Regions from separate parts of the Cytobacillus sp. genome, predicted to be linked through region 2. Evidence: predicted binding sites of a transcription regulator. Region 2 holds the regulator's gene; each other region holds the start of a gene.
What was found. Region 2 encodes LexA, which represses DNA repair genes until DNA is damaged. Its sites were predicted from a motif close to CGAACATATGTTCG; they were not measured.
Positions count from the first base shown of each region.

Region 1: uvrB (excinuclease ABC subunit UvrB) is a predicted target of LexA. The motif match lies at 6,373-6,386, and genes of this name have one in related genera.
Region 3: ACEQ1T_RS25235 (YolD-like family protein) is a predicted target of LexA. The motif match lies at 6,198-6,211, and genes of this name have one in related genera.

Region 1 is NZ_CAXQGS010000012.1:3,141-14,829, reverse strand. Features, by position in the region: partial or broken gene ACEQ1T_RS01510 (PLP-dependent aminotransferase family protein) at 1-2, opposite strand, end outside; gene ACEQ1T_RS01505 (DMT family transporter) at 134-1,054, shown strand; SAM riboswitch class I at 1,122-1,221, shown strand; SAM riboswitch class I at 1,321-1,421, shown strand; gene ACEQ1T_RS01500 (methionine ABC transporter ATP-binding protein) at 1,580-2,611, shown strand; gene ACEQ1T_RS01495 (methionine ABC transporter permease) at 2,601-3,251, shown strand; gene ACEQ1T_RS01490 (MetQ/NlpA family ABC transporter substrate-binding protein) at 3,270-4,097, shown strand; gene ACEQ1T_RS01485 (M20 family metallopeptidase) at 4,125-5,333, shown strand; gene ACEQ1T_RS01480 (alpha/beta-type small acid-soluble spore protein) at 5,490-5,765, opposite strand; gene ACEQ1T_RS01475 (CsbA family protein) at 5,915-6,151, shown strand; gene uvrB (excinuclease ABC subunit UvrB) at 6,546-8,525, shown strand; gene uvrA (excinuclease ABC subunit UvrA) at 8,533-11,409, shown strand; gene ACEQ1T_RS01460 (GDSL-type esterase/lipase family protein) at 11,542-11,689, shown strand, end outside.
Region 2 is NZ_CAXQGS010000053.1:68,041-79,729, forward strand. Features, by position in the region: gene ACEQ1T_RS10015 (CBO0543 family protein) at 1-341, shown strand, start outside; gene ACEQ1T_RS10020 (DUF4257 domain-containing protein) at 549-833, opposite strand; gene lexA (transcriptional repressor LexA) at 1,119-1,742, opposite strand; gene ACEQ1T_RS10030 (LysM peptidoglycan-binding domain-containing protein) at 1,899-2,231, shown strand; gene ACEQ1T_RS10035 (recombinase family protein) at 2,241-2,888, shown strand; gene ACEQ1T_RS10040 (DUF896 domain-containing protein) at 3,031-3,264, shown strand; gene tkt (transketolase) at 3,501-5,507, shown strand; gene sirA (sporulation inhibitor of replication protein SirA) at 5,777-6,214, shown strand; gene ACEQ1T_RS10055 (YneF family protein) at 6,301-6,516, shown strand; gene ACEQ1T_RS10060 (DUF6376 family protein) at 6,651-7,091, shown strand; gene ACEQ1T_RS10065 (ABC transporter transmembrane domain-containing protein) at 7,203-8,951, shown strand; gene ACEQ1T_RS10070 (ABC transporter ATP-binding protein) at 8,956-10,749, shown strand; gene ACEQ1T_RS10075 (MBL fold metallo-hydrolase) at 10,789-11,550, opposite strand; gene ACEQ1T_RS10080 (Lrp/AsnC family transcriptional regulator) at 11,669-11,689, shown strand, end outside.
Region 3 is NZ_CAXQGS010000146.1:72,221-80,675, reverse strand. Features, by position in the region: gene ACEQ1T_RS25275 (hypothetical protein) at 651-830, shown strand; gene ACEQ1T_RS25270 (DMT family transporter) at 896-1,810, opposite strand; gene ACEQ1T_RS25265 (MgtC/SapB family protein) at 1,958-2,656, shown strand; tRNA gene ACEQ1T_RS25260 (tRNA-Ala) at 2,724-2,796, shown strand; gene ACEQ1T_RS25255 (hypothetical protein) at 2,906-3,397, opposite strand; gene ACEQ1T_RS25250 (replication-relaxation family protein) at 3,394-3,930, opposite strand; gene ACEQ1T_RS25245 (FtsK/SpoIIIE domain-containing protein) at 3,911-5,209, opposite strand; gene ACEQ1T_RS25240 (helix-turn-helix transcriptional regulator) at 5,475-5,672, shown strand; gene ACEQ1T_RS25235 (YolD-like family protein) at 5,707-5,946, opposite strand; gene ACEQ1T_RS25230 (hypothetical protein) at 6,274-6,540, shown strand; gene ACEQ1T_RS25225 (hypothetical protein) at 6,614-7,714, shown strand; gene ACEQ1T_RS25220 (hypothetical protein) at 7,760-8,185, shown strand; gene ACEQ1T_RS25215 (hypothetical protein) at 8,284-8,455, shown strand, end outside.

The DNA of each region.
Region 1 (11,689 bases), on a different contig from region 2:
ATCCATATAACCGCCTTCATAAAAATTGGCTGGCAAAATTCTTTTCTAATTGGTTGAGGACATTGTATCAGTTATTGATTATCCTGAAAAGCAGCACAGAAAATGGCTGGAAATGCTGATAAGGGGGATGAAGTTGGCAAATAAGAAATTTATGATTATCGGGGCGCATAGTTCTATCATCATTCTCTGGGCATCCGCATTCCCGGGAATTCGAGCTGGACTTGAATCGTACTCCCCGGAGAACCTCGCCCTTTTTAGACTTTTAATTGGTTCCGCTGCACTTGGTGTCTTAGCGCTGCTGACAAAGATGCGTCTTCCGGATATAAAAGACCTTCCTCCTATTCTTATACTTGGATTTCTTGGTTTTACGGTTTATCATATTGCACTCAACATTGGGGAAAAAACAGTAAGCTCCGGGCCGGCAAGCTTGATTGTATCAATGACTCCGATTTTTTCGGCTGCTTTGGCTGCTATATTTTTAAGGGAAAGATTTGGAAGGGTAAGGTGGATTGGTTCCGCAGTCAGTTTTGCGGGTGCGGTACTTATTTCCCTTGGTACAGGAGGCGGGTTTGAAATCCAAACCGGTATATTATTTGTCCTGCTTGCTTCCGTTTCAGAAAGCATCTATTTCGTGTTTCAGGCTAAATACTTTAATAAGTACGGATTTTTGTCATTTACATCATATACCGTTTGGGCAGGGACTAGTTTTATGCTGATTTATCTTCCAGGGCTTGGTAGTGAGATCTTTCATGCGACGGCCGAATCCACTTTTAGTGTCCTTTATTTGGGGATTTTTCCAACGGTAATTCCATATATTGCCCTCGCTTTTCTTGCGTCTATACGAGGGACTTCTGAAGCGGTAAGCTCTCTTTATCTGACACCAGCAATAGCGTTTGTCATTGCCTGGGTTTGGCTGGGAGAGGTGCCGGCTATGTTATCAATTGCAGGTGGTGTGATTACTCTAGCAGGTGTGATGATTATTCACCGTAAAGAGAGCTCTGTTAAAGTGACAGAAACTTATGAAAATGGACCAGGTGAAAATATTAAAAAATAATGATTGACATCCTTTTCTTTATTGTGGTAAAGTAATAAACATATTAAACAACCAAATAATAAAAATCTTCTTATCCAGAGAGGTTGAGGGACTGGCCCTATGACACCTCGGCAGCGGACAAAAGTGTACCGTGCCAAATCCAGCAAGCTTAGCTTGAAAGATAAGAAGAGGACCATTGATAAATGCTGCCCTCTTCTTTCTTTAGAAGAGGGTTTTTATTTTACCGGAAAAATGCAGCGAGATTCTATTCATAAACATATGAATAATTCTTATCGAGAGAAGCAGAGGGGCCTGGCCCAATGAAGCTTCGGCAGCAGGCAGACTGCACTGTGCCAAATCCAGCAGGCGAAAGCCTGAAAGATAAGGAGGGGCCTTCAAAAAACCTCTTCTGATGGAAGGGGTAAATTTCAGGATATAATTCTTAGTTTTCGCATAGGAATAGTTAGTGAATAAAAAGTGACAGGTACCTATACCAATTCATTAAAGTGGTATAAATACCTGTCACCATCAAAGGGGAGATGCTGAATGATAGAGTTTCAGAATTTAAAGAAAGTCTATGAAAGCGGAGGACAGCAGGTAGCTGCTTTAAACGGAATAGACTTAAAGATTAACAAGGGTGAGATTTTCGGTGTGATCGGCTTCAGCGGTGCGGGAAAGAGTTCTTTGATCCGCTGTGTCAATTGGCTGGAGAAACCGACTTCAGGAAAGGTTATTGTCAGCGGACATGATCTGACGGCTTTATCTGTAAGGGAAATTCGCGAAGTGAAAAGAAACATCGGAATGGTCTTTCAGCATTTTAACCTATTAAATTCGAAAACAGTGTTTGCCAATGTTGCGATGCCGCTCACACTGGCTAAGGTCCCTAAAGATGAAATCAAAAAGCGTGTTCATGAACTATTGGAATTCGTGGGGCTCGCCGACAAGGCGAACAGCTATCCCGATCAGCTGTCAGGCGGACAAAAGCAGCGGATCGGAATTGCCAGGGCACTGGCGACCCAGCCTTCCATTCTATTATGTGATGAAGCGACTTCAGCACTGGATCCTCAGACAACCAGCTCGATCCTGCAGCTGCTGAAAAAAATAAATAAAGAATACAATATTACCATTCTGATCATTACCCATGAAATGTCTGTAATCAGAGAGATTTGTGATCGTGTCGCTGTTATTGAGGCAGGAAAAATTATCGAAGAAGGAACCGTCTTTAATGTCTTTTCATCACCAAAAACACAAACAGCGAAAAACTTTGTCAGCACGGTTATGAATGATCAAATACCTGACTCCATTAAAGAAGTGATCGAAAGACAGCAAGGTCTTCAAAAGGTATTTAGAATCAACTTTGTTGGAAATTCTGCCGGGCAGCCGCTCCTTTCGCAGGTTGCCAAAAAGTTTAATATCGACTTCAACGTCCTGTTTGGAAATATTACTGAACTTCAGGGAACACCGTTTGGCAACCTGATTGTCGAATTCCAGGGTCCGGACAGTGAAATCAGACGTGCTATCCAGTACATCAGCCAGGAAAAAGTTTCTATAAAGGAAGTGACAACACGTGCTAGTTAATCAGGAAAAAATCATCGAAGCCTTAATTGAAACGATCCAAATGGTGGCTTTCTCATTGCTGTTTTCAGCTCTTATTGGACTGCCGCTTGGCATATTGCTTGTCGTAACAAGGAAAGGGCATCTGCTGGAAAACACCGTTGTTTTTAACATCATAAACAGCATTATTAATATTTTCAGATCAGTCCCCTTCATCATTTTAATGGTAGCCATCATCCCAATCACCCGGATGATTGTCGGGACATCGATTGGAACTGCTGCAGCAGTAGTGCCGCTTGTCTTTTATGCAGGACCCTATATTGCGAGATTAATAGAAAATTCATTGCTTGAGGTTGATCCGGGAGTCATTGAAGCTGCAGAAGCAATGGGAGCGACACCTGGCCAGATCATTTTAAAGTTCCTGATTCCTGAAGCGCTCAGTTCGCTGGTATTAGGCTTTACAATTGCGACAATCGGTCTGGTCGGAGCATCAGCCATGGCCGGGGCGGTCGGAGGCGGCGGCCTTGGTGACCTTGCCATTACATATGGCTATCAGCGATTCGATACAACCGTCATGCTGATTACCGTTGCAATCTTAGTGGTCATGGTTCAAGGCCTGCAGTCATTCGGAAATATCATATCCAAAAAAATCAGAAGAAGATAAATGAGGAGGAAACACATCATGAAAAAACTATTTTTATCATTCATTATTTTAGCATTGGCTGTGTTCACTGCAGCATGCTCAAGCACAACTGGCGGAGAAGAGACCAAGAAAATTAAATTAGGTGTCAGCGGATCTGATACACGCATCTGGGACTTTATTGCAGAAAAGGCTGAAAAGGAAGGCATTGAAATTGAGGTTGTAACATTCTCTGACTATGTACAGCCAAACGTTGCCCTTGCAGAAGGTGATCTTGATGTAAATGCATTCCAGACAGTCGCTTATTTTGATACTTTTATTAAAGAGCATAATATGGATCTTACACCAATTGCGACAACTGTATTAGCACCAATGGGCCTTTATTCTGAAAAAGTAAAATCGGTGGAAGACATTCCGAAAGGCGGCAAAATTGCCATTCCAAATGATGCTTCAAATGGCGGAAGAGCCCTTCTTTTACTGGAGGAAGCCGGCTTGATTAGATTATCCGAGGACTATGACGGAAACCTGGACTTGAATAAAGTCGTTGAAAATCCGAAGAACCTTGAATTTGTAGAAATGGTATCAGCACAGACGCCGCGTGCACTTCCAGATGTCTCTGCTTCTGTAATCAATAACGGAATTGCTGTAGATGCAGGCTTTAACCCAACTAAGGATTCAGTTTTTATTGAAAGCGAAACCGCTACTCCGTATGTAAATATCATTGCTGTCAGAACAGAAGATAAAGATAACAAAACGCTTAAGAGAATTGCAGAACTTTACCAGGAAGATGATGTAGCTGATTTCATCACGAAAGAATATGACGGAAGCATGATCCCGACTTTCATACCTTTAAGTGAAATTGGCTGGTAAAAAATTATTTATAAAGGAGGAACAATGATGGCGGCACCTGTAAAAGCACTTTCTGAACTAAAAGAAGCAATCAAGAAAAATGTTGAGGATAATAAAGAACTTTATCTTTCCGCAAGCCACCAGATCCATGCAAACCCGGAAATAGGGAATGAGGAGTTTTTTGCCTCTGGCTTGCTTTCAGGCATCCTTGAGAAGGAAGGATTTGAAGTAGAGCGGGCAGTGGCCGGGCATGAAACAGCTTTCCTCGCCCGGAAGAAATCCGATAGACCGGGGCCGTCCATTGCATTCCTTGCAGAATATGATGCCCTTCCCGGGCTGGGTCATGGATGCGGTCACAATATCATAGGTACGACAAGTGTGGCAGCAGCCATTGCATTGAGCAAGGTCATTGATGAGACCGGTGGGGAAGCAGTAGTATTTGGAACCCCGGCAGAAGAAGGCGGTCCAAATGGAAGTGCAAAAGGAAGCTTTGTGAAGCATGGCTTGCTTGAAGGCATTGACGCTGCCCTGATGGTTCATCCATCAAACCATACCCGCCTGACCAGTTCATCACTGGCAGTTGATCCGCTTGACTTCGAGTTTATCGGAAAGCCTGCCCATGCGGCAGCTTCACCGGAGGAAGGAATCAATGCCCTTGATGCAGTTATTCAGCTGTTTAACGGAATTAATGCCCTTCGTCAGCAATTAAAGGATGATGTGCGAATCCATGGCATTATTACTCATGGCGGGGATGCTCCAAATATTATCCCAGAGTATGCAAAAGCCAGATTCTTCATCCGTGCTACAACCAGAACCAGTCTTAATGAGGTAACACGGAAGGTTAAAGCTGTCGCTGAAGGCGCCGCATTGGCAACAGGAGCAAAGCTCAATGTTATTGCTTTTCAAAATGAAGTTGATAACCTGCTGTTAAACAAGACATATGACCAGGTGTTTAAAGAAGTGATTGAAGACTTGGGAGAAACGGTCGTTGAAGGGGACAGAGATGGAATCGGCTCAACGGATGCAGGCAACACCAGCCAAGTGGTGCCAACCATTCATCCTTATATTAAAATTGGTGCGGATGATCTTGTTGCCCATACAGTTCCGTTTCGTGAGGCTGCAGCATCTGAAAAAGGCGACGAAGCTCTGATAACCGGAGCAAAAGGGCTCGCACTGACTGCCTTCCAGCTGGTAACGAATCCGGAGTTGCTTAAATCCATTAAACAGGAATTTCTAGAACGGAAAGCTGCTGAATAAGAACAAAAGCTATCCTTTGCGGGATAGCTTTTCCTTACTTTAGTGAGTCTTTTCCTCAAATTGGAGTGTTGTTCGGCCTCAAAATGCTGAATTTTCTCCTCCAATTGATTGCTCGTCCCTCGATTTCATCTTTCTTTTCCTAAAGTTCACGATTACCTACTGTTCCTTCATCCGTTCCTGTGCCATCCGAATAAGCTCCTTCACCATACTTCCGCCAATCTTCCCGCCCACTGTTCCTGCCTGTTTGGATGTAAGACGGCCGTTATAGCCCGGCTTCAATGGCACACCGGCCTCCTCGGCAATTTCATATTTCACGCCATCAGGGTTTTCATTGTCAACATGGTATCCCTGGTTTGCCATTACCTGATTTTTCAGCTGGTCTAATGCCGCTCTTGATTCCGGCACAAGCGGGCGTCTTTTTCTTCTTGCCATGATACATTCCTCCATAATAAGTACTTTTTCTTATTATGTGAAAGAACATAGGGAATAACACTGAAAAAACTTGTACATCTTCTTATGAGAAGATATTCTAATGTTAGAAACCCTGAATCATTGTGAATAAACAAAAGAAGGTGTTTTGTTTGGCATTAAAATACTTGTCAGCTCTGCTGCTGCCTGGCCTGCTGGTATTGCTCTTTACGAGAGTAAGCTATAATCGTGTGATTGGGCTTGTATTAACGGTGGGACTGATTGCTGCTTCTGTCTATAAAGGCTATACAAATTCATTTGCCTTAATTGTTATAGACGCACTTTCATTGACTGTCGGGTTTTGGTACGCTCAAAAACTGAAGCCCAAAACAAAACTAAGTGCGGAATAATTCTTGCGGAACCTGTCGATCAAACGTATCGACAGGTTTTTTGTTTAATGAATTTTCATCTGAATTTATGCTTGCGTAGCATCAGCTATTCATCAATATCAATCAAACGATTGATTGGATTACACCCCGTTAATCAAACGTTTGATTAACCTTGCTTCGACACCCCCCTCGATAATTCGGCATATTTCCCAAGCAATATTTTCCCTGTAAAAACAAAAAAACGAATATCCGTTCGCATATTGTTGGTTTGTTTTAGGCTCTTTGTGGTAGAATGGTGATATGAGTTTTGAGTAAAAAACTGACAAATCAGCCATGCATCCCGGATCTTTAATTCTTACAATGCTGGTTTGTGATTCATATATAGATAAAAGTAATTTGAACGGGAGGCTTATAGGTGAAGGATCAATTTGAATTAGTCTCAAAATATTCCCCTCAGGGCGACCAGCCTGGGGCAATCAAAAAAATTGTGGAGGGAATTAATTCCGGCAAGAAGCACCAGACGCTTTTGGGTGCAACAGGAACGGGAAAAACCTTCACGGTTTCAAATGTTATACAAGAAGTTAACAAGCCGACGCTTGTCATTGCTCATAATAAGACACTTGCTGGGCAGTTATACAGTGAATTCAAGGACTTTTTTCCAAACAATGCTGTTGAGTATTTTGTCAGCTACTATGATTACTATCAGCCTGAGGCGTATGTGCCTTCTACAGATACCTTTATTGAAAAAGATGCAAGCATCAATGATGAAATTGATAAGCTCCGCCACTCGGCTACTTCTTCATTATTTGAGCGCAATGATGTCATCATTATTGCCAGTGTGTCTTGTATATATGGTTTGGGTTCTCCTGAAGAATACCGTGAAATGGTGCTATCCCTCAGAACCGGCATGGAAATTGAGAGGAACCAGCTTCTTCACAGGCTCGTTGACATTCAGTATGAGCGCAATGATATTGACTTCCAGCGCGGCACTTTCCGTGTACGCGGGGATGTAGTAGAGATTTTCCCGGCATCACGGGATGAGCATTGTATCCGTGTAGAGTTTTTCGGTGATGAGATAGACCGGATCCGTGAAGTAGATGCCCTCACCGGAGAAATTATGGGTGAACGTGAGCATGTTGCGATTTTCCCGGCATCCCACTTCGTAACACGTGAAGAAAAAATGCGGGTCGCCATCCAGAACATTGAAAAAGAACTGGAAGTGCGCCTTGCTGAATTAAGAGAAAACGATAAGCTTCTTGAAGCCCAGCGCCTGGAGCAGCGGACCCGCTATGACCTTGAGATGATGAGGGAGATGGGTTTTTGTTCCGGCATTGAAAACTACTCCCGCCATCTAACATTAAGGCCGCCTGGTTCAACACCGTATACCCTTCTGGATTATTTTCCGGAAGACTTTCTAATTGTGATTGATGAGTCACACGTAACTCTGCCGCAAATCCGCGGTATGTTCAATGGTGATCAGGCAAGAAAATCCGTGCTAGTGGATCATGGTTTCCGTTTGCCTTCAGCCATGGATAACAGGCCGCTTACGTTTACCGAGTTCGAGAAGCATGTGAAACAGGCTGTCTTTGTTTCGGCAACACCTGGCCCTTACGAGCTTGAGCATACACCGGAAATGATTGAGCAGATTATCCGCCCAACCGGTTTGCTTGATCCCACTATTGATGTCCGTCCAATCGAAGGTCAAATTGATGACCTCATCGGTGAAATCCAGGATCGCATTCAGAAAAATGAACGTGTGCTTGTCACTACATTAACAAAGAAAATGTCTGAGGACTTGACAGACTACTTAAAAGAAATCGGCATTAAAGTGCAGTATCTGCACTCAGAGGTGAAAACGCTCGAGAGGATTGAAATCATCCGCGAGCTCCGCCTTGGCAAGTACGATGTGTTAGTCGGCATTAATCTTCTGAGGGAGGGGCTTGATATACCTGAAGTATCTCTCGTTACCATACTTGATGCTGATAAGGAAGGCTTCCTCCGTTCAGAACGTTCACTCATCCAGACGATTGGACGTGCAGCGCGTAATGCGAATGGCCATGTCATTATGTATGCAGACCGTATCACTGACAGCATGGAAAAAGCCATCAGTGAAACAAAGCGCCGCCGTTCCATTCAGGAAGAGTACAATGAGAAGCATGGCATCACGCCAATGACTATACAGAAGGATATACGGGATTCAATCCGTGCAACCCATGCGGCAGAAGAGCAGGAAGAATACGAGACATCAGCAAAGCTCGGCAAGCTGAACAAGAAAGAGCGCGAGAAGCTGATTGGCGATATGGAAAAAGAAATGAAGGAAGCGGCCAAATCCCTGAATTTCGAAAGGGCTGCCGAGCTTCGTGATTTAATATTAGAGCTGAAAGCGGAAGGATGACGTAAAAATGGCGATGGATAAACTGATTGTAAAGGGTGCCAGAGCCCATAATCTGAAAAATATAGATGTCACCATACCGAGAGATAAGCTTGTCGTCCTGACAGGACTTTCAGGTTCAGGAAAGTCCTCTCTGGCATTTGATACGATTTATGCAGAAGGGCAGCGCCGCTATGTGGAATCATTATCTGCTTATGCCCGGCAATTCCTCGGCCAGATGGATAAGCCTGACGTGGATGCGATCGAAGGGCTCTCTCCTGCCATATCAATTGACCAAAAGACGACAAGCAGAAATCCTCGTTCCACAGTGGGAACGGTGACCGAAATTTATGACTATCTGCGATTATTATTTGCACGGGTGGGGCGTCCCACCTGTCCGATTCACAATATTGAAATCTCTTCACAGACCATTGAACAAATGGTTGACCGGATTATGGAGTATCCTGAAAGAACAAAGCTCCAGGTTATGGCTCCACTTGTATCAGGCCGAAAAGGGACACATGTAAAAGTATTTGAGGATGTCAAAAAGCAGGGGTTTGTCCGTGTCCGTGTCGACGGAGAAATGATGGATCTCGGTGATGAGATTGAGCTGGAAAAAAACAAAAAGCATTCTATTGAAGTAGTAATAGACCGGATTGTGGTAAAAGAAGGCGTAGCACCAAGGCTGGCAGATTCATTGGAAACTGCTTTGAATCTGGGCAATGGCAAGGTGCTGGTGGATGTAATCGGGGAAGAAGAACTGCTGTTCAGCGAGAACCATGCCTGCCCTCAATGCGGGTTTTCAATCGGCGAACTTGAGCCAAGAATGTTCTCTTTTAATAGTCCGTTTGGTGCCTGTACGGAATGTGACGGATTGGGCTCAAAGCTGGAGGTAGATGTTGATCTGGTAATACCCAATAAGGATCTTTCTTTAAAGCAGAATGCCATTGCGCCGTGGGAACCGACCAGCTCTCAATATTATCCTCAGCTGCTGGAGGCAGTCTGCAATCATTATGGAATTGATATGGATGTGCCGGTCAAGGATATTCCTGATCACCTGCTTGATAAAGTTTTATACGGATCCTCCAAGGACAGCATTTATTTCCGTTATGAAAACGATTTTGGCCAGGTGAGGGAGAATTATATCCATTTTGAAGGTGTCATCCGCAATGTGGAGCGCCGCTATAAAGAAACAAGCTCTGATTATATCCGGGAGCAAATGGAAAAATACATGGCCCATCATCCATGTCCTTCCTGTAAAGGCTACCGTCTGAAGCCGGAAACCCTTGCAGTCCTTGTATCCGGAAAGCATATCGGCCATGTAACAGAATATTCGATTGAGGAAGCATTCAGCTTCTTTGAAAATCTGACACTGTCTGAAAAAGAAATGAAGATTGCCAATCTCATTTTCCGTGAGATTAAGGAAAGGTTAGGCTTCCTCATCAATGTCGGGCTGGATTACCTGACATTAAGCCGGGCAGCGGGGACCTTGTCAGGCGGTGAAGCACAGCGTATTCGCCTGGCCACCCAAATTGGTTCGCGCCTGACAGGTGTACTCTACATTCTGGACGAGCCTTCGATTGGTCTCCATCAGCGTGATAATGACCGTTTAATTGATACACTGAAAAATATGCGGGATATCGGCAACACCCTGATCGTGGTAGAACACGATGAAGATACGATGGTAGCAGCAGATTATCTAATTGATGTCGGCCCGGGGGCAGGAGTTCATGGCGGGCAAATCGTTTCTGCGGGTACGCCTCAGGAGGTAATGGATGATCCAAACTCACTGACAGGGCAATATTTGTCAGGAAAGAAATTCATTCCTCTTCCAATTGAGCGCCGCAAGAATGACGGACGCTTTATCGAAATTAAAGGGGCTAAAGAAAACAATCTTAAAAATGTGAATGTTAAGTTTCCCCTAGGCACTTTTATTTCCGTTACTGGCGTTTCAGGTTCAGGAAAAAGTACATTAATCAATGAAATTCTTCATAAAGGGCTTGCTCAAAAGCTCCATAGAGCTAAAGCGAAGCCTGGTGAGCATAAAGAAATTAAAGGTATTGATCACCTGGATAAAGTCATTGATATCGACCAATCTCCAATCGGACGGACACCACGTTCCAACCCGGCAACATATACCGGAGTGTTTGATGATATTCGTGATGTGTTTGCTTCAACCAATGAAGCAAAGGTTCGCGGCTACAAAAAGGGACGATTCAGCTTCAATGTAAAAGGCGGACGATGTGAAGCGTGCCGCGGTGACGGGATCATCAAGATTGAAATGCACTTCCTGCCTGATGTGTATGTGCCATGTGAAGTCTGTCATGGCAAACGCTATAACAGGGAAACGCTTGAAGTAAAGTACAAAGGGAAGAATATTTCAGAGATTCTCAATATGACAGTGGAAGATGCACTGGAGTTTTTCGAGAATATTCCTAAAATCCGCCGCAAACTGCAGACGATTTATGATGTTGGCCTGGGCTACATCACTTTAGGGCAGCCTGCGACAACATTGTCCGGCGGAGAAGCGCAGCGTGTCAAGCTTGCTTCCGAATTGCACCGCCGTTCAACGGGCCGCTCGCTGTACATTCTTGACGAACCGACAACAGGCCTTCATGTTGATGATATCTCACGACTGCTCGTGGTCCTTCAGCGTCTTGTTGAAAATGGTGACACGGTACTGGTTATTGAGCATAATCTTGATGTTATCAAGGCAGCTGACTATATCGTTGACCTTGGACCAGAAGGCGGAGATAAGGGTGGGACCATCCTGGCAGCGGGTACACCTGAAAAAATTGCCGAAGTTCCAGAATCTTATACAGGTAAGTATCTCAAACCAATCCTCGAAAGAGACCGCCTGAGAATGAAAAAGCAAATTGAAGAAAAAGAAGGCGTGACAAACGCTTAATTAGGAAGAAGCAGTGCCTTTTTGGTACTGCTTCTTTTTTATGGAAGAGAGATTAATTCTCCAGGATGATGGGTATAGAACATGCGTCTGCAGCAACCTTCACTAATCTCAACCGAGAAAGGAACATACACTATGAAAAATAAACTCTACCTTTTAGCAGGCCTAATTTTGCTTGGGATCGGCATCTATCTATCCATTACATTTTTTGGAGAAGAAAAAAAGGCTGAAAGCAGTCAAGCGATTGTAGCTTTTGGTGATTCGCTTACCTACGGGTATGGAG
Region 2 (11,689 bases):
TCTCTACAACCATTGATGGATTAGGTGTTGACTTTGGAAAATGGTCCTATCCCATTAAGGTTATTCCAATACCAACGATCAGCTACTCATTTCGATATGGAACTGTTCCAGTGGCTATAATGTTATTAATTCAATTTAAACCAAATATGAATGCGATAGTTAAGGCTGTATTATTCGGTGGGTTTGGTGCTTATGTAGGAATGCCTATTATGGCAATGCTGCACTTGTATAAAAAAATCGACTGGGCCTATACTTATTCCTTTTTTATATTAGTTTCACTTTATTTAATTGCCCATTGGTTCAGCAGAAGGAGCAGTTTTGAAAAAATAGTCGAAAAATAAAAAAGGCAGGATTTCTCCCAGCAGGTGGTGTGTTTTTTCACGTATGCGAGTGCATTCTTGGGAGGGCGGGCAGTACATGTTCTCGTACTAAGAAAATTTGAAATTCCCTGGCCACTTTAGCCGGGGAGTATTTTTAAAAAGGCAAATACAAAAACCCCGTTTACAGATGAACGAGGTTTTAACTAATTCGTATTTCTCTGCATCTCTCTATTCTTTATGTCTGATCTTTAAGAAATCGAGACATGTCAGCAGTGCATCTCCTCCAAACCCTGCAATCACCGCCAGGAGAACTACCTTTAAGGCAGAGTCAGGATCTGAAGATACGACCAAAAAAACAGCCGCTAAAGCCCCCATGATTACTTCTTCAAAGACCCCCAGATAGATGAACTTTTTTGTCCTTCTGGGTTTGACCATTTTGCCTTCTTTCCGAATATGTCCAACGACACCAACCAGCCCACCAATCAACAAAGCGAAGGTAATGTTCAAAAACATTTTTTCTTCACACTCCTAAAGTCGAGATTTTGGACAAGCGACCTTAGGTTGATTCTCGGTGTATTACCATTATATAGAAAGTGGCTATAAATTAATATGCATAAAAATACCGAATTTTCAGAACAATAAAATAGTCATACTTGACTGTAACTTTATGCCAAAAGAAAAAGTATCCGTTACTTTCGTATGATTTCGCTAATAGCATCAGGTAATAGGAACTGATAACCTTCTTAAAATTGGAAAAAATAAAAAGCAGGCAGAGGCTGCTTGCTTTTTATCACTCTATTAATGCATATGGCGGTATACACCTATAACCTTTCCAAGGATGGAAACATTTCGAAGGATGATAGGTTCCATTGTAGAGTTTTCCGGCTGAAGACGGATAAAGTCTTTTTCTTTAAAGAATCTCTTGACAGTTGCTTCGTCTTCCTCTGTCATGGCAACCACGATATCTCCATTATTGGCAGTGCTCTGCTGTTTGACGATGACATAGTCGCCATCAAGGATTCCGGCTTCAATCATACTTTCTCCCATGATTTCAAGCATGAATACATGCTCGTCAGCTGGTGCCATTCTTTCTGGAAGAGGGAAGTATTCTTCGACATTTTCAATGGCCGTTATCGGCTGACCTGCAGTTACTTTACCGACGATCGGAACATTAACTGCACTGACTTTAGGAATGTGAGAAGACTCGTCCAGGTCTAAAATTTCAATGGCGCGCGGTTTAGTAGGATCTCTGCGGATCAGCCCTTTGCTTTCAAGTCTGGCGAGATGGCCGTGAACTGTTGAGCTTGAAGCAAGGCCGACTGCTTCCCCGATTTCCCTTACAGAAGGCGGATAACCCCTCAATTTAACTTCTTCTTTTATAAACTCTAATATATCTTGCTGCCTTTTTGATAATTTCACCATCTTTACGCACCTCGTATGTTTTTGTTGTCTCAATTATAGCACCAATTACCATATGATACAAACATAAGTTCGAATTTTCATTGACACAAAACAAATGTTCGGTCTATAATAAAATCATCAAATGCGAACATATATTCTTTTCAGAGGTGGTATATCATGTTTAAAAAATTGTGGAAATCATATTCTTATGCTATTATTCTCTTCGTTTTAAGCCTGGCAGCATCGTTTATTATGCTCGTGCAAATAGAAACACCCGATACGGAAAAGTTTGTGAAAGTCACTGTTGCAGAAGGCGACTCTTTATGGAAAATTGCTGAGAATTTTTCGGCTGAACATTCGCTGTCTACAGATCAATTTATTAATTGGGTGGAACAAAATAATGAGATTGCGTCTGGAAGGATTTTTCCGGGCGATGAAATTGTAATTCCAGTAAAAGCTCTGGATGACGAGCCTTATAAAGAGCTTGCCAGTTCAGACCTTTATGAATAAGGAGAAGTTATGAAAGCTATTATTTACTGCAGGGTTAGTACAACAAAGGATACTCAGGAAACGTCCCTTTCAAGGCAGGAAGAAGAGCTGGTGATTCTGGCGAAAAAGCATAATTTTGAAGTGGTCAAGGTGATTCGCGAACAGGCCAGCGGATACGATCTTGAAAGAGACGGTATATTGGAGCTTTTAGACTTAATTAAAGAAAAGGATATCAAGGTTGTCCTCATTCAGGATGAAACCAGGCTTGGGCGGGGCAATGCAAAGATTGCAATACTCCATTGCATTTTAAAAGAAGAAGTCCAGCTATACAGCATTTCGAATAACGGCCAGCTCGAACTTTCGGAATCAGATTCGATGGTGCTGAACATTGTTGGAATGGTAGAGGAGTATCAGAGAAAGCTTCATAACATCAAAATCAGACGCGGCATGCAGCGGGCTATTGATAAAGGTTACCGGCCCGAGAAGAACTTAAGCAATCAGGGAGCAAATGGAGGCAGGGAAAGAATAGAGGTGCCGATAGAGGAAATTGTCAGGCTAAGGAAAAACGAATTAACATTTGCAGAGATTGCTGCAACGCTTAGGGGTTTTGGCTATAATATCTCAAAAGCAACTGTCCATAGAAGGTATAAAGAACATATTGAATTACTTCCTGAATAGAGCACTTTTCTTGTCAAAAGTGTTCTTTTTTAGTATGATGGCAGTTGAGTTTCAGTATTGTTCTATATTTGAAGCTATTGTATAATAAGAACTTCTATTTAGAATATTCAAAGGTAAACTTTTGATATAAAGGAGCTTTAATATGCTGCCAAAACAAAAACTTGCCCGAATTAATGCACTGGCAAAGAAGGCAAAGGAATCCGGATTAACAGAAGCAGAAGCGAAAGAGCAGACTTCTCTCCGCAAAGAGTATTTGGAGACTTTTCGCTCTGGCATGTTAAACACGCTTAAAGGTGTTACAATTGTTGACCCGAAAGGAAACGACGTTACTCCTAAAAAGCTGAAAGAATTCCAAAATAAAAACCGCCTTCACTAATATTATAAATGCAAGGGATACACAATGCTGTATTCCTTCTTTTAATAGAATGCGGAGAAGACTTTACGGATTTATTGCCGGATATCTCCGCTTTTTTACATATGCCGGGTCTATTTGTGTCAATATAGTAACAAACCGGCTTTTTTTGTCCTTTTCTGACCCTATTGGTTGTGAAAAAAAGGGACACCCGATAATATAAAAAGAGTAAAGAATTACTACTCGAAAGGATGTATTGAATGTTTAATCACACAGATGAACTATCCATCAGTTCCATTCGTACTTTATCAATCGACGCCATTGAAAAGGCGAATTCCGGCCATCCGGGCATGCCGATGGGTGCAGCGCCAATGGCTTATACACTTTGGACACGCTTCATGAACCATAACCCGAAAAATCCAGAATGGTTCAACCGTGACCGGTTCGTCCTTTCTGCAGGACATGGCTCGATGCTTCTATACAGCCTTCTTCATCTTTCCGGCTATGATGTTTCCATGAATGACATTAAAGAGTTCAGACAGTGGGGAAGCAAGACGCCTGGCCACCCTGAATACGGCCATACTCCAGGTGTTGATGCAACAACAGGCCCATTAGGTCAAGGTATTGCAATGGCTGTTGGTATGGCAATGGCAGAGCGCCACCTGGCTGCAACATACAACAAAGACAACTTCAATGTGGTTGATCACTATACATACAGCATCTGCGGTGACGGAGACCTTATGGAAGGCGTTTCGGCTGAAGCTGCTTCCCTTGCTGGCCACTTAAAGCTTGGAAGACTGGTTGTTCTATATGATTCAAATGATATCTCACTTGATGGTGACCTTGATAAATCTTTTTCTGAAAGTGTTGAACAGCGCTTCAAGTCATACGGCTGGCAGTATATCCGCGTAGAAGACGGCAATGATCTTCACGAAATCGCAAAAGCAATTGAAGAGGCGAAGCAGGATGAAAACCGGCCAACAATGATTGAAGTCAAAACAGTCATTGGCTACGGTTCTCCAAACAAATCAGGCAAATCTGATGTTCATGGTGCTCCGCTAGGTGCTGACGAATTGAAATTAACGAAAGAAGCCTATAAGTGGACTTTCGATGAAGATTTCCATGTTCCACAGGAAGTATATGATCACTTCAAGCAGCAGGTTGTGGAAAGCGGCTCTAAAAAGCAGCAGGAATGGGAAGACCTTTTTGCACAATACAAAGAAGCACATCCTGAGTTAGGAAAACAGCTGGAGCAGGCAATCAATGGCGAGCTTTCTGAAGGCTGGGATAAAGCCATCCCTGTTTATGAAGAAGGAAAGAGCCTTGCTAGCCGTGCTTCTTCCGGAGAAGTGCTAAATGCAATCGCACAAAACCTTCCTTCATTCTTTGGCGGATCTGCCGACCTTGCAGGCTCCAACAAAACAATGATCAAAGGTACAGGAGACTTTACGGCTGAGTCATTTGACGGCCGCAACATCTGGTTCGGTGTACGTGAATTTGCAATGGGTGCTGCATTGAATGGTATGGCTCTTCACGGCGGATTAAAAGTATTCGGCGGAACATTCTTCGTGTTCTCTGATTACCTGCGCCCGGCAATCCGTCTGGCTGCACTTATGAATCTGCCTGTTACGTATGTTTTCACACATGACAGTATCGCTGTCGGTGAAGACGGTCCTACACATGAGCCTGTAGAACAGCTTGCTGCATTGCGTGCAATGCCAAACCTTTCTGTTGTCCGCCCTGCTGACGGAAACGAAACAGCAGCTGCATGGAAAACAGCAATCGAATCAACAAACAAGCCAACTGCACTAGTATTGACCCGCCAAAACCTTCCTACATTAAAAGGAACGGATTCAGCAGCATACGAAGGCGTACAAAAAGGTGCTTATGTTGTTTCACCAGCTTCCAACAGCAGCGCGGATGTATTATTGCTTGCTGCAGGATCTGAGGTAAGCCTGGCTGTTGAAGCACAAAAAGCGCTTGAAGGCGAAGGCATCCATGCATCTGTTGTAAGCATGCCTGCTTGGGACCGCTTCGAGGCTCAATCAAAAGAGTACAAAGAAAGCGTAATTCCTAAGACAGTCAAGAAGCGTCTTGCCATTGAAATGGGATCTTCACTTGGATGGCACCGTTATGCAGGAGACGAAGGCGATGTTCTTGCAATCGATACCTTCGGCGCATCTGCTCCAGGTGAGAAGATTATGGAAGAATACGGATTCACAGTTGAAAACGTTGTAGCACGCGTAAAAGCATTGCTGCAGGGATAATATTAACTGACGAGGGAGAGCTGAGAGGCTCTTCCTTTTTTGTGTGATGTGTTTAAAAAAAAGGATTACATTTCAGTAAAACCGGGAAATTGACATAGTAAATATTTTGATCAGCTAATTTAGCAGCTCTTCCACCAAGAATCCTCATAATCAACTGAATTCTTCGTTTTCGACAAAATTAGTGAAATTTTTTAACATCTTCAGACACATTCCTTATTTTTGGTTGCTTATAATTGAAAGAAATGGATTGTCCCGGAAGGAGGGGCCAGATGAGAGCTTATCAATTGTATTTAATAGAAGATGAATTTGCGTCCCATTATTTTGGCAGAGAGCGAATGTTTTTTCAGTTGTTTGAAGAGTATGAGTGTTCATCAGGTGAAATGAAGTCTATTCTATCGAAGCAAATTGATTTTGTGACTAAGCCAATCCCGGGTTTGAAAGTGCATCAATATATCCATCAGCAGCTGCAGCGAAAAAAAGACTTTATTATAGAAAAAAGTGCATACTATATAGAGATGAGCAAAAGAAGCAGGGCGAAGCTTGAAGTATTTGAACGGAGCCTGGTTTTAGAAGCAGCTGGCAGCTATGAGGCAGAGACGGTATTTTTCGAAGTGCTGCGAAAAAGCGAGTCTTCCTTCCTGGCTGTTGACCTCCAGCATAAGCGCTATGGGTGGCTAAAACCGATAAAAGAGAGAAAATTCGTCTAAAATAAGAGAAAAAACAAAGCAAATATTGTATAATAACCTTTGGTCTAGTACACTGTATGATAGACAACATGAAGGAGGAAGTTAGTATGGGTATGTACATTCTAGTTGGTGTACTGGCGCTTCTTGCCGGTGTAGCACTAGGATTTTTCATTGCTCGAAAATATATGATGAGCTACCTGGAGAAAAATCCGCCAATTAATGAACAAATGCTTAAAATGATGATGATGCAAATGGGCATGAAGCCATCTCAGAAGAAGATCAACCAAATGATGAATGCCATGAACAAGCAGACTGGCAAATAATCAGGGACAAGCATCCCATCGGAAACCACTTTTCTGTTACAATACAAGGAAGGTGGTTTTTTTATATCCAAAATGAAACCTTCTTTTATACTGACCGTATATATACTATGACAAATCATGAAAGGAACGAGCAAATGAAAAAAGTAATACTAATAGGGCTCCTTACCGTTTCTATGTTATTAAATGGCTGTTCCGTTCTGGGTGAAGTGAATAATTCCATTGACTATGTTAATGAAGCGACTGAGCATATCAATACATTAAGCGACTTTGCTGAAGAGGCGCCGCAAATGATTCAGGAGGCGGCAGCGGATCCGGCATTAAAGCAGGAACTTGAAGACAGATTGACGACGCTTAAGCAGGAAGTTGAAGAATTTATCGCCCTTCAGGATATCCCGAAGCTGGCAGAAGATGTTCATCAGGAGCTGGTGACACAGAATGAAGCGCTTCTGGCTGAAATAAATAAAGTATTGGAGAACGGCAACCTTGCGCTGGATCAGCTGGAGAACTCAGAGCTGTTCACTACCATTCATGAAGCAACAAGCCTGATAAACCGAATAGAAGCATTAGGACAATAAAGCATCCAAATGAATGGGTGCTTTTTTCTTTTCGAGAAAAAATCTTCCTTATTTTCTCAATATTTGTTAAACTATTTAAGCTATTATGTTTCGAATTTCGGAGGATGGGGTATGAAGGTTTTTTGGGATTTGATGTGGTTTTTTAAGAAGGAGAAAAAGGCTTATGTAAACGGGATTATTCTGCTGTTATTTGTGGCAATGCTTCAGCTGGTGCCGCCAAAGGTGGTCGGCATTGTGGTCGACTCGATTAAAAATGGCGAGCTGACTGCAAAGGCATTATTAATGTGGATAGGACTTCTTGCTGTTACAGCCCTCATGATGTATGTGCTCCGCTATTATTGGCGCATTATGATTTTCGGATCAGCCGTTAAGCTGTCCAAACTCCTGCGCAACAGGCTTTATCAGCATTTTACGAATATGTCACAGTCCTTCTACCAGAAAAAGCGAGTGGGGGACTTGATGGCCCATGCGACAAATGATCTGCAGGCAATTCAGCAGACGGCAGGAGCGGGGGTCCTCACATTTGTCGATTCACTGGCGACAGGCGGTTTCGTTATCATCGCCATGGCGACAACAATCAGCTGGAAGCTTACACTAATCAGTCTGGTTCCGATGCCGTTCATGGCACTCTTAACGAGCTGGTATGGAACACTGCTTCATAGACGGTTCCACAAAGCACAGGAGGCTTTTTCTTCACTGAATGACAAAACTCAGGAAAGTGTTTCAGGAATTAAAGTGATTAAAACATTCGGACAGGAAAAAGAAGATATTGAAGATTTCCGCAGGCAGTCTGAAGATGTAGTGCAAAAAAACATTTCTGTTGCACGTGTTGATTCTTTGTTTGATCCGACGATCAGCATTATTGTAGGAATCTCTTTCTTCCTATCTATTGCTTTTGGGTCCAGATATGTTATTGCAGGAGAGCTGACCATCGGGCAGCTGGTTTCATTTACTGCCTATCTGGGTCTCCTGATTTGGCCAATGCTCGCATTTGGCTGGCTGTTCAACATTGTCGAGAGAGGCCGCGCCTCCTATGATCGAGTCTCTGTGCTTCTTGCAGAAGAAATCGATATTAAGGATGATGAGACTGGCATCAATGAAGTTCCGAGCGGTGATATTGAGTACAAGATTGAGGAGTTCGCCTATCCGGGTGAACAGGAAGCGCTGCTTAAGGATATTCATTTTAGGCTGGAAAGAGGAGAGACTCTCGGCATAGCAGGTAAAACGGGTGCTGGCAAAACCACACTTCTGAAGCTTTTGATCCGTGAGTTTGAAGGCTATGAAGGGGAAATTCTTTTTGCAGGACATACTATCAACCGCTATAAAATCGAAAAGCTGAGGGAAGCGATTGGCTATGTCCCGCAGGAGCACTTTCTGTTCTCTGCCACTGTTGCTGAAAATATAGCTTTCACGAGGCCAGATGCAGATCTTGAAGATATTTATGCAGCAGCGAAACTGGCCAATATCCATGAGGATATTCTAGAATTCACAGATGGCTATAAAACCGTTGTGGGTGAAAGAGGGGTCTCGCTTTCCGGAGGGCAGAAGCAGCGTATTTCCATTGCACGAGCCCTTCTGATGAAACCGGAAGTATTGATTTTGGATGACTCACTTTCCGCCGTTGATGCGAAAACAGAGGAAGCTATCCTTACTTCATTGCGTGGTGAGCGGGCAGGCAAGACAACGATCATAACCGCTCACAGGCTGAGCGCCATTCAGCATGCGAATCTCATATTGGTGCTGGATGAAGGGAAAATTGTTCAGCGGGGTTCACATGATGAACTGATGGCTGAAGAAGGCTGGTATAAGAATATGTATCTGCGCCAGCAGCTGGAAGAGCTTGTGGAGCATGGGGGATAAGCCGATGGAAAAGACACCGATTATGAAAGGGAAAGAGCAGCGGAAGGTCCTTTTCCGGCTGCTTTCCTATACAAAACCGCATAAGAAAACAATCATACTTGCCTTCAGTTTGCTTCTGCTAACGACGATTGGAGACATATTGGGGCCGATTCTTGTCAAAATTTTTATCGATGATTATTTAACACCAAGGAACCTGGTTTTCGAGCCGTTATTTGCTCTTGGTGCAGCATATCTGGGCATTCAGATTATGAATGTGCTGGTATCCTATTTTCAGCTGCTGAAATTTCAGGAAATTGCGCTTAAAATCATTCAGCAGCTGCGTGTGGATGTCTTTTCAAAAGTTCAGTCACTGGGCTTGAAATACTTTGATAAAACGCCTGCCGGAAGCATTGTATCAAGAGTTACCAATGATACAGAAGCTATTAAGGATATGTTTGTCAGTGTCCTGGTTACCTTTATTCAGGGTGCCTTCCTGCTGACAGGGATCTTTGTGGCGATGTTTATCCTGAATGTGAAGCTGGCACTATTTTGCCTGGTGATTCTCCCGATTCTTTTTATGATCATTCGTACGTACCGTAAATACAGTTCGGTATTTTATAAGGACTTAAGGGAAAGGCTGAGCCAGCTGAATGCTAAGCTGAGTGAATCACTGCAGGGAATGTCCATCATCCAGGTATTCAGGCAGGAAAAAAGGCTGCGGAAGGAATTTGGCGATATCAATGAGCAGCACTATCAAGCAGGTATGCGCAATATCAAAATGGATGGGCTGCTGTTAAGGCCTGCCATCGACCTTGTGTATGTACTGTCACTTATTATTGTATTGAGCTTCTTTGGCATTTCTTCCTTTAACAATCCGATCGAAATCGGTGTGCTGTATGCCTTTGTCAGCTATCTTGACCGTTTTTTTGAGCCTGTTAATCAGATCATGATGAGGCTTTCCATGTATCAGCAGGCAATCATTGCCGCTTCAAGAGCGTTTGCGCTGCTGGACGAAAAGGAACTTGCTCCTGAACAGGAGGATAACCTGTCTGCTGGAATTAAGGAAGGAGAGATTGAGTTTAGGAACCTCAGCTTCTCCTATGACGGCAAAAGGGATGTATTGAAAAATATTTCTTTTACAGCCAAGCAGGGTGAAACCGTTGCCCTTGTAGGCCATACCGGCAGCGGCAAGAGCTCAATCATTAATTTAATGATGCGATTCTATGAATATGAGCGCGGCGGTATTTTCATTGACGGAAAAAGCATTAAGTCTTATCCAGCGGAAGAATTGCGCGCGAAAATGGGACTCGTCCTTCAGGATCCTTTCCTATTTTACGGGACGATTAAGGATAACATCAGACTTCATAATGAGAAAATGACAGATAAAGAGATCAAAGCTGCGGCTCAGTTTGTTCAGGCCCACACATTCATAGATAAGCTGGAAAACGGATATGAGCATGCGGTGGTTGAGCGCGGATCGACTTTTTCGAGCGGGCAAAGACAGCTTATTGCCTTTGCAAGAACGATTGCTGCCAATCCGAAAATTCTTGTGCTGGATGAAGCAACAGCCAACATTGATACAGAAACAGAGGAAGCGATTCAAACTGCACTGGAGAAAATGCGGAAGGGCCGCACGACGATTGCGATTGCTCATCGATTGTCTACGATACAGGATGCAGAATTGATTCTCGTTCTTCATCAGGGGGAAATAGTAGAAAGAGGAACGCATCAGGAATTACTTGCCAAGCGCGGTTTGTATCATAAAATGTATCTGCTGCAGAATGGGTCGGCTGAGAAAGTGGAGGATGCAGTAGGCTAATAGAAAAGACGTGTGAATAGCCACACGTCTTTTCGTCTCTTAAAAGGAGTAGGATTCTCCATCTTCAGGCACTAATAATTGATCGGAAAAGTCTTTGTCTTTACTGTAGCTTTTTAACTCTTCCTTTGATAGTGTCCAATGGTTGACGGCCTCCATATGGACGGAAATAATCTTAGCATCCGGGGCAGCCTTGGAAACTTCATAGATATCCTCTTTCTCCATAACTAGCGAGCCGCCTTCAAGAAACTGGTTATCTCCGCCATTTACAACAATGACTTCAGGATTGTGTGTTTCAATGACTTCCTGAACAGCATCATACCAAACTGTATCTCCAGCTACATAAAGTGTTTTTTCACTTTGATGTTTGAAGACAACTCCGCAAACAAGACCGGCCAGTTTTAAAATTTCGCCCCTGCCATGTTCGCCCTTTGTTTTGATTAGTTGGATATCTTCAAAAACATTATCTTCATGGAGCACTTCAATATTATTAAAACCAGCATTTCTCACTTCAGCAGCATCTTCTTCATTTTGCACAAACATTTTAATGTTTTTTGGCAATGCTTCTTTGGCTGCATCATCAAAGTGGTCTAAATGCAGGTGGGTAACAATCACTGCATCCACATTATGAATAATTTCATCAATGGAAACCGGAAGCTCTGTTAAAGGATTGTTTTGATCTTGTCTCAATGAATTTGGAAAAGGCGGGTAAGTTCCTTTTTCTGCTAAAAAGGGATCAATTAAAATCTTTTTGCCTGCATATTGGACAACTAGTGTAGCGTTGCGGATTTGCTGTATATTCATATAAATGTACTCCTTTTCTTTGATTTAGGTTTAGTTTATACTAAGACCCATTGGTACTTACATAGATAAAATCAAGTCTTTTTGCCGTTTAACTTGAAAAGTGAAAGGAGTTGAAAAAATGCTGGATCACACGGATTGG
Region 3 (8,455 bases), on a different contig from region 2:
TTTTCAAAAAAGACTAAAGAATTAACGTTGACGTTTTTGTTCGTTCAGTTTTCAAAGATCAATTTCTTTTTGTTATATTTTACCTTATCGCTCAGAAGCGACTTTATCAATATAACATGTTATCCCTTAGCAAGTCAACATTTTTTTAAAATCTTTTTTCTTTGTTTAACATGCCTTGTTGAGGACAAGAATTAATATACCATGACTTATTAAATGTTTGCAATATAATTTTTAAAAATGTTTAAGACGGTACCTTTACGAAAACTTTATTCATTGTAGCCAGATCTCATAAAATGTGCATTTTCTTAACATCAAATTTATACGCATTTCACCTGAACTCTAGAAAATTCATTATATCATTAACATATTTTTCGAAACCTTCATTTCATATACCCACAAACTTATCCACCACTAAACACTTATTAATTCAGTTGTCAACAAAGTTATCCACATCATGTGAATAACTTTGTTCAGTTTTCCACACTTTTATAAGCTTCTTTTAACAATAATTAAATTTATACCATAATTTATTGATTAGCCGTCACGGGAGTGAGAAAACAAGTTTTAAATAATAACAATATAAAGATATAGTAATAGTTTTGGTTATTTTTCATAAAATCTATTAACGCTACTTTAAACGGAAGGTGTGAATGACACTGGAAACCGCTGCCCTATATCTATCTGTAATCATGGCCATATTTTTGTTTGCCTATGCCTATGCAGAGGGGATTAAAATTGCAAATTCAGATGAAGAGGTCTATGGAGGCACCTTCATCTTTTCTGTTACAGCTGCATTTATTTTTTCTGCTCTGACCTATGTATTTAGATAAAAAAAATCTCCCCATTCCCAGGGAGATTTTTCTCTTATATACTTCAAAATATATTACTCATCTATTTATCCGGAAGCCGTTGTTTTTTTCTTTAATTCTTTCATTCGAATCCTTCTCTCATCTAATAAGAAGAGAGTTATTCCTCCAATTACAATTGTTCCCCCAAGAACTTGCGTCCATAAAATAGACTCATGAAGTAAATAATATGCTAAAACAGCAGCACCAACTGGCTCAAATAAGATGGCCATAGAAATGGTTGAAGTGCTTAGCCACTTTATTGACCAATTGAATAATGTATGTCCGAGCAGAGTGGGAACAAGAGCAAGCAAGATAAAATATACCCAATCACTGGTTCCATATGGGAGTAAAGGTTCTTCGACGATTAACACGTAAAAAAACAATGTAATAGTGCTTATACTATAAACAACAAAGGTGTAAGTAACGAGCGATAGTCTTTTTCTGACTGTTTGGCCAAACATTAAGTAAGCCGTTACCAGGGCGCAGGCAATGATTGCAAGTATATCCCCGAACAAAGCAGTCCCGCTGATTTGAAAATCTCCCCAGCTGATAATAACACTGCCCGCAATTGCCAGAAACCCGCTTAAAATGGCTTTCCAGGTAAACTTTTCTTTAAAAAAGAGATATGTGCCTGCAAATGCAAACAAGGGCTGGAGAGTCACAAGGACTGTGGAACTGGCTACAGAGGTGTAGTTAAGTGACTCAAACCAGAGAATAAAATGGAATGCAAGAAACACACCGGCAATGATGGAATAGATCCAATCCCGCCGTGTAATAAGACGAAGTTCCGGAACATACTTTATAAGAAATACAGGCAGCATGAAAAGAACAGAAAATAATAATCTGTAAAAAGCAATGACTCCCGATGGGGCGCTGGATACCTTCACCAATATGGCTGATGTAGAGACAGAAATGACGCCAATTGCCAGGACAACATAGGGGTTTATTTTTTTATCTGACATTTTTTTATACTCCTTGTTTCTGTTTCCTAATAATTAGGGTATATTTCATTTTACAACGTTTAGTCAAACTTTTACTACGGTTTTATTTTAGCAGGATTTTAAAGATCATATTTTGGATATATAATACTTAAAAAAGCGGGAGATATTATGAGCAGTTTAGAGATAGAAATATTAATGAAGCTGGGTATTTCAGCAGTCCTGGGTCTTGTAATCGGCCTGGAGAGAGAATTAAAAAGAAAGCCTGTCGGCCTAAAGACCAGTTTAGTTATTTCCATAGTAAGCTGCCTGCTGACTATTGTGTCTATAGAATCGGCTTATATGTTTCCCGGTAATGATGACATCAACATAACGATGGATCCTCTCCGTTTAGCTGCCCAGATTGTATCAGGAATCGGCTTTTTGGGTGCAGGCGTTATTTTAAGGCGGGGAAATGACAGTATTTCGGGTCTTACAACAGCAGCTTTAATTTGGGGGGCAGCAGGAATTGGAATTGCTGTAGGAGCAGGCTTTTATATTGAAGCAATGGCAGGAGTGGCGCTGCTTATTATTTCAGTAGAGGTAATTCCTCTTATCATGGGCATAATTGGCCCCAAACGCTTAAGAGAAAAAGAAATCAATCTGCAGCTGAAAGTAAGGGATAAAGAAAATATCGCTGACATCATCCCAGCGGTAAAAGACCTTGATATCTCTATAAAACATATTCGCATAAAAGATTTAGAAGATGAACATCTGCATCTTGTACAGCTGATTGTTGCCGTCGACTATAAAAGAAGAACTACTGATGTTTATTACAGCGTTTCAAGTATCCCTGGAGTGCAGTGCATGGAAATCGATAGCATGCAGTAAAATTTTTTAATAATTCCTCTTGCAAGATAACTCCGATGTGGTTATAATTTTTCTTGTACCACTTCTCGGGGGATTAGCTCAGCTGGGAGAGCGCAACGCTGGCAGCGTTGAGGTCAGGGGTTCGAGCCCCCTATTCTCCATAGAAAAAAGCCTTGTATATCAAGGCTTTTTTTATTTTCTCCTATTTAGTTTCTCTCCTAATTTCTTAATTGTCGCCGAACTGTCGCCGGAATTTATTTTTTGCTGTTTTTAAACCGCATTTCCGACTTGTTTTAGTACATTTAATATTAATGGAGATACCTGAATCAAAACATATCCTAACCCTGCATTTTGAATCATGGTCCATCCCCTTTCAGAGTTACCCATCATAAACAAGAAACAGGCTCCTACTATAATAACAGATGCCACTGGAAAGCTAAGTGCAACCAGAATATCCACAACTGGATCTAGGACATGTGCCAGGGCTGACAATGTTTGTTCCCCCATCCATTCTTTTGCTGTAGCTGGTACAGCGACTGATGTAGCACTAGGAACGGTTGTGGAGGCAAATGCTTTTGACGCTCCCAATACTGCTCCGATGGGTGAACCAAGAGCAAGTGGGATGGATAACCCTGCTGCAACACGAGCAATTCTCTCCATTGATTGTTGTGATTTCTTTATTTTTTCATTTCTTTGTTTCTTTTCCTTTACTTTATAATCCCCAACCATAAACTCACGTATGGACATAGTTTGAGTTTTCATCTCAGTTCCTCCCATAAGTAGACTTTCACCTTAAGCCCTTCACACAACTTTTCGATTTTCTTCTTCCTAAAAGGCGTCGTGGTTACCCAGACTAATTTAAACTGTGGATTAATTGTTGATAACTTTTTGTATTTTTCAATTTTTTGAGAGTTCTTTGCCATGGATTGTTTGTAATCAATCTCGACAAAATGATGAAGTTTATTAGAGGTATAGGATGCGTCTGCTATGAGGGATATGTTGTTTAAAGCAATTTTCACTTCATTCTCCCAGCTGACCGGTCTTCCTAAGGAAATGAACAAATCATTTCTCATTAAATAATGATTAACTTGAGGAGTTTTCTTTCTGATCTTGGTTGCCTGCACCATTTCCCTGCCAGCTGCGTTTAAATAGTAAATTTTCTTTCTGCCTTCCTGAAAATATGACATATATTCCGATAAATCATAAAGGACCCTTTGTGCATTGCGCTCCTTCCCTAAACGATGCATTCTCTGCAGCTGTTCTCTCGATAAATAATCACATCGGCGTAAGCTCAAAAGAATTGTCTCCGTCCTTTTTAACCTCTTCAACGGTAGGATCCTCCTTCCGAGATTTAATAACGATATGTGGTCTAATTAGCTCTTCAATTTGGTCATTATTAATAAATGGAGTCTGTACCTGCTGCACTCCATCTGGCGTTTTATATATAGCCCTGCCGGCCAAGGCGAGTTTCTCTGCGCCAGATTCATCCAGAACTACACGAGAGGCAACAGCATCCCTTAATTTGTACGTAATAACCGTATCGCAGTTTTGCTTAATCTGCTTATTCATCACGTCTGCTGTTGGATATTGGCTGCAGTAGATGAGCCGGTAACCTAACCCAGCACCAATCCTCGCTATTTCCGAGAGCGCTTCTTCGCACTTACGGGCTTTTTCCCTCTCTTCTTTCCCCGTGAGGATTTGCGGCGAGATTTGTGCTGCTTCATCAACAATGATGAAATGTCTAGTATCAATTCCAGCTTCTTTAATGTCTTCGCATCCATTCTTATCAAACCACCCTTTCACTTGTTCCATTTCTTTTTTTACAGACTGTAAGGCCATCAGAGATTCATCCAAATTCGTTGCTACTGTTTCAACTTGCTTTGCATTTTTAAACCTGGTGAAGGCAAGGCCACCCTTTAGATCGATTAAGGTTAATTTGGCATTATCAGGCTGATTATTGATTAAGGCGGTGATAATAAGTTTGATTAACACTGTTTTTCCCTTTCTTGTTGCTCCAGCTATCGTAATATGTCCGCGCTCCATATCATGATGGATAAAACCGTACCTTGATTCACCCAATGGGATTTCCCAATCGATGCACTTCCCGAGCATGCTTTTCTCAAAATCAACATTGGCTGGCATTTCCCTCTCAAGTACTTTGATATGCAGGGTCCCATCATAGCTCATATCAATTTCTTTCTCCGATACAAAACGTTTTTGTAGGATTTCTTTGATCTGTGAAATGAAATTGCTTCTAAAGTCGATCTTCGTAAAGGCCATTAAATCAACGCCCCCTTTTCTATTATTCAATCCATCTCTTAAATTGTCCGTTTTCTTCTCAATATCACTAAATGACAATCCTAATGGGATCCGAAAAACATATTCTGTCCCCCACTCATACCCCGCCTTGCGAAGCAGCTGCATGCTTTTGACTTCCTTCCCCTCCTTTACATATAGTCCACAGTTCAATGCGATTTTTTTAATCTTTTCACCATCATCCATTTCAGAACGTTTCCAATAACTCAAACCAACCAGAGAGACAGCAGCAGAAACTGAGATAATTTCAAACAGCATTTCTTCACCCCAAATTTATTATTTAGTAATAAATAGTTGCACTGAAACCGCAGGGATAAAAGAGACTGGAAACCATTGATACACCTAAGTTTTGAAATGTCGGATTCATATGCAGGTACCGCATTTTAAAACGAATATACAGCCGAATACTAATGCGAAGGATTTGCTGAATGGTAAAGGATATGTGGGTCAATGTTTGTCCTATAACATAGAAATTAACAGGACAAACAGAATTTTTATCGAATATTAACACTGGGTGATAATAATGGAGACAAAATTGCAAAGGATTATTAAAGAACGAGGATTAAAACAAAGTTTTATAGCAGAAAAAGCCGAGATAACCCCTGGTACACTTAGTAAGATAGTTAGAGGAGAATCAATACCTACTTTAATAGTTGGAATCAAGATAGCCAGAGTAGTTAATGAAACAGTGGAGGATTTATGGGGAGATTTAGTGAAATGAAAAAGCTCTTCTCAAAAGAGAGGAGCTTCAAGCGTTAATGTATAGAAACTTTCATGATATCCATAAATGGAACTTTAGTAATCACAGTGTTCTTTTCAACGTGAATCAATCTAGTCCGGCTATCCATCTTTACTATATTCCCTTGAACAGGTTCTCTTTCCCAGACAATCAGATTCACTTCTGATTTTTCATCATAGGCTTCTACAAGAGTATTACCAATCTCCTCTAACTCAAACTCGTCCCTTGTTGGTCTTTTTCGCTTAACTTTAGCCATTATTATGCTCCTCTCCCCATCTTTCGTGCTGGTCCGACCGATAAAATGTTTCTTATTAAAAAGTTCCTCTGCTGTCTCCTGGAATAACAATACCCGCGAAATGATTCATCATTCACGCTCAATACCTTTACTCTTCGTTGGCTTATGTTACCTTTGTTGTCTTGATAAATCATTTCGAGCAGTTCTCCATTTGATGAAGCTCTTAAGAATATACCTTTCATCGATCGAACCTCCTTTTTAATTATTTTATGCGAACTATTGTTCGATTTCAAGTTGAAAACAGAACTTTTGTTCGTGTATAATTGACACAAAAAAGAAGGTGCGAAAATGAGAGTAGTAATCCAAACAATCCTTAATTTTGAAGGAAACAGAGGATTTAGAAACGGTGAATTCCATGTGAGGGATAGCGAATTTAAAAAGGACCCTAACTTTGCAGTCGCAGTTGTTGCGTATGAATGGATCCAGCAGCAGAAACGGGAATCTGGGTATAGAGAGACAATTATTGAGAAAGTAACCTGGAACGAACAAAACGATATAACGCAGATAGTCAGAGAAATCGAGCCGGTATTGCCGGAAGATGATTTACCATTTTGAAAAATAAGGAATTCATTACAAATATACCTATTTTTGTGTTAAGTTATTTTTATAGAACAAAGGGGGTATATTTATGCACGAAATTGGAGATATTGTCTTTCTAAATGATATTAGCAAACTCCCTAAGGAGACCTTGCAAGACATTTGTACTGACTTGACAATTGATACAAGTGGTACAAGTGCGGATTTGGCCAATAGAGTTTGGGAATATGTTCAAAAAAACAGAAGGAAACAAGATAGCCCTATTAAGGCATCTTTTAACAAACTCCTAGCTGGCAAAACATCTGTTTCATGGTTCGAACTTGAAAACGAAACCTCTTTGGTTGGTTTAAAGGATAAGATTATTAAAGGCAGCAAATTTAATCCATTTACTGAGATCAAATTACCTCAAACACATGAACTTACTACTGAACCTGTGTTATTTGCTGCAGCAAATGGGGAAAAAGAGAACCAATACTTTTTAAGATACGCTTATAGAAATGGGGTAAGACGGCATACGGACTTTACTGAAGTAAACTTTGTCCCTAGAAGTGATGTAGCCACAGTCTATATTGATGAAGAATCCGGACTGATTGAAGTTAGGACTGACTCAAAGAACTCTCAAAAAGTTGCATCGAGTCTAGCAAAGTTAGTCCAACAGCAAATTACTCTTGAGCAAAAAAAAGTTTTAGCGCCATTCGGAAATAAGGTTGGCCTAATTGCTGACCGTCTTAAAGGTGAGATGATTGATACAACTTCAACACCGGAACTAATCTTTGATGACTTAGAAGAAGAACATACAAAGTCTATAATAGAAATACTAAATGCGCTAAACACTTTTTTTGATGAAGATGATGAGACTGAATTAGTAAATCGTTTAAGACAAGCCAGTGATATCTTCGGTGAGCATCTTTTAACGGTTCCATTCACTGCATTAATCCTTTGTGGTATGGAAAAAGTGGGCATGAGGACAACTGTGGGAGATCTAAGAAATCAACCACTCTATGTAAACCTGGCACCTCATTTACAAAATCAAGGCGGCTTTATTAAATTTGACTTTCCAATTTCAGGGGTTGAAAGAAGCTTTACAATTAGGGTAGGCAAGACTACAAATAGTGTTTCTTTTACCACACCTGCAACAGAAGAGGTAATTAAATTTGTCCGCGAACGGATTATTTTGAACCAAACATCATAAAATATGATATATTATAATTAATTTTTGGAAAAGGAGGTGCAGAGCATGGTAAGTGATTGGGCAGCAAAGAGAAAGGTAAATGAATTCGTTGATTTATTAGCCGTTACTCCTGTTAAACAATTTTACCCTACCTCTGTACCAAAATATTCCGAAAACCTTACTTTAGAATCTGCATTTGAACAGTTAATAGAGCTTTGTAAAACGGGTGAGATTCATCTTTTATGGGAAGTTAAATGCCCTGGTGAAAGTGATTTTTGTATTCGCACCTTAGATAAAGTAAGCGATTACCAGTCTATTATTGATCACAACTATCGATGTGATGTTTGCGGAAAAGAAACTTGTGTAACAAATGACGATGTTTTTCCACTATTTGAAATTGATGAAGGTTATCGTCACTTTATGAGGGAAGAATTTAAAAAAAAAACAAATCAAACAAGTCGCGTGAGGTTAAAGATAAAGTCAAGAGTATAATTGAAGTTACAAAAGAGGCAGAAGAAAAACCTGTCTCAGAGCTACCGCACCAAACTATTGTTTATTGTCAAAATTATATCGCTGGAGGTGCAGATTCTGTGTCTAGTCGTTCGATAAAAGGGAGCTTTAACAATTCAAATTTCGATGGTAATACAAATATCCAGTCTGATAATAATACCCAAATTCAAAATATTACAAAAGATGAATCTGAAAAGGCTTTTCAAGAACTATTTGCAGAAATAAAAGCTATTTCAAATGAAGATTCGAGAG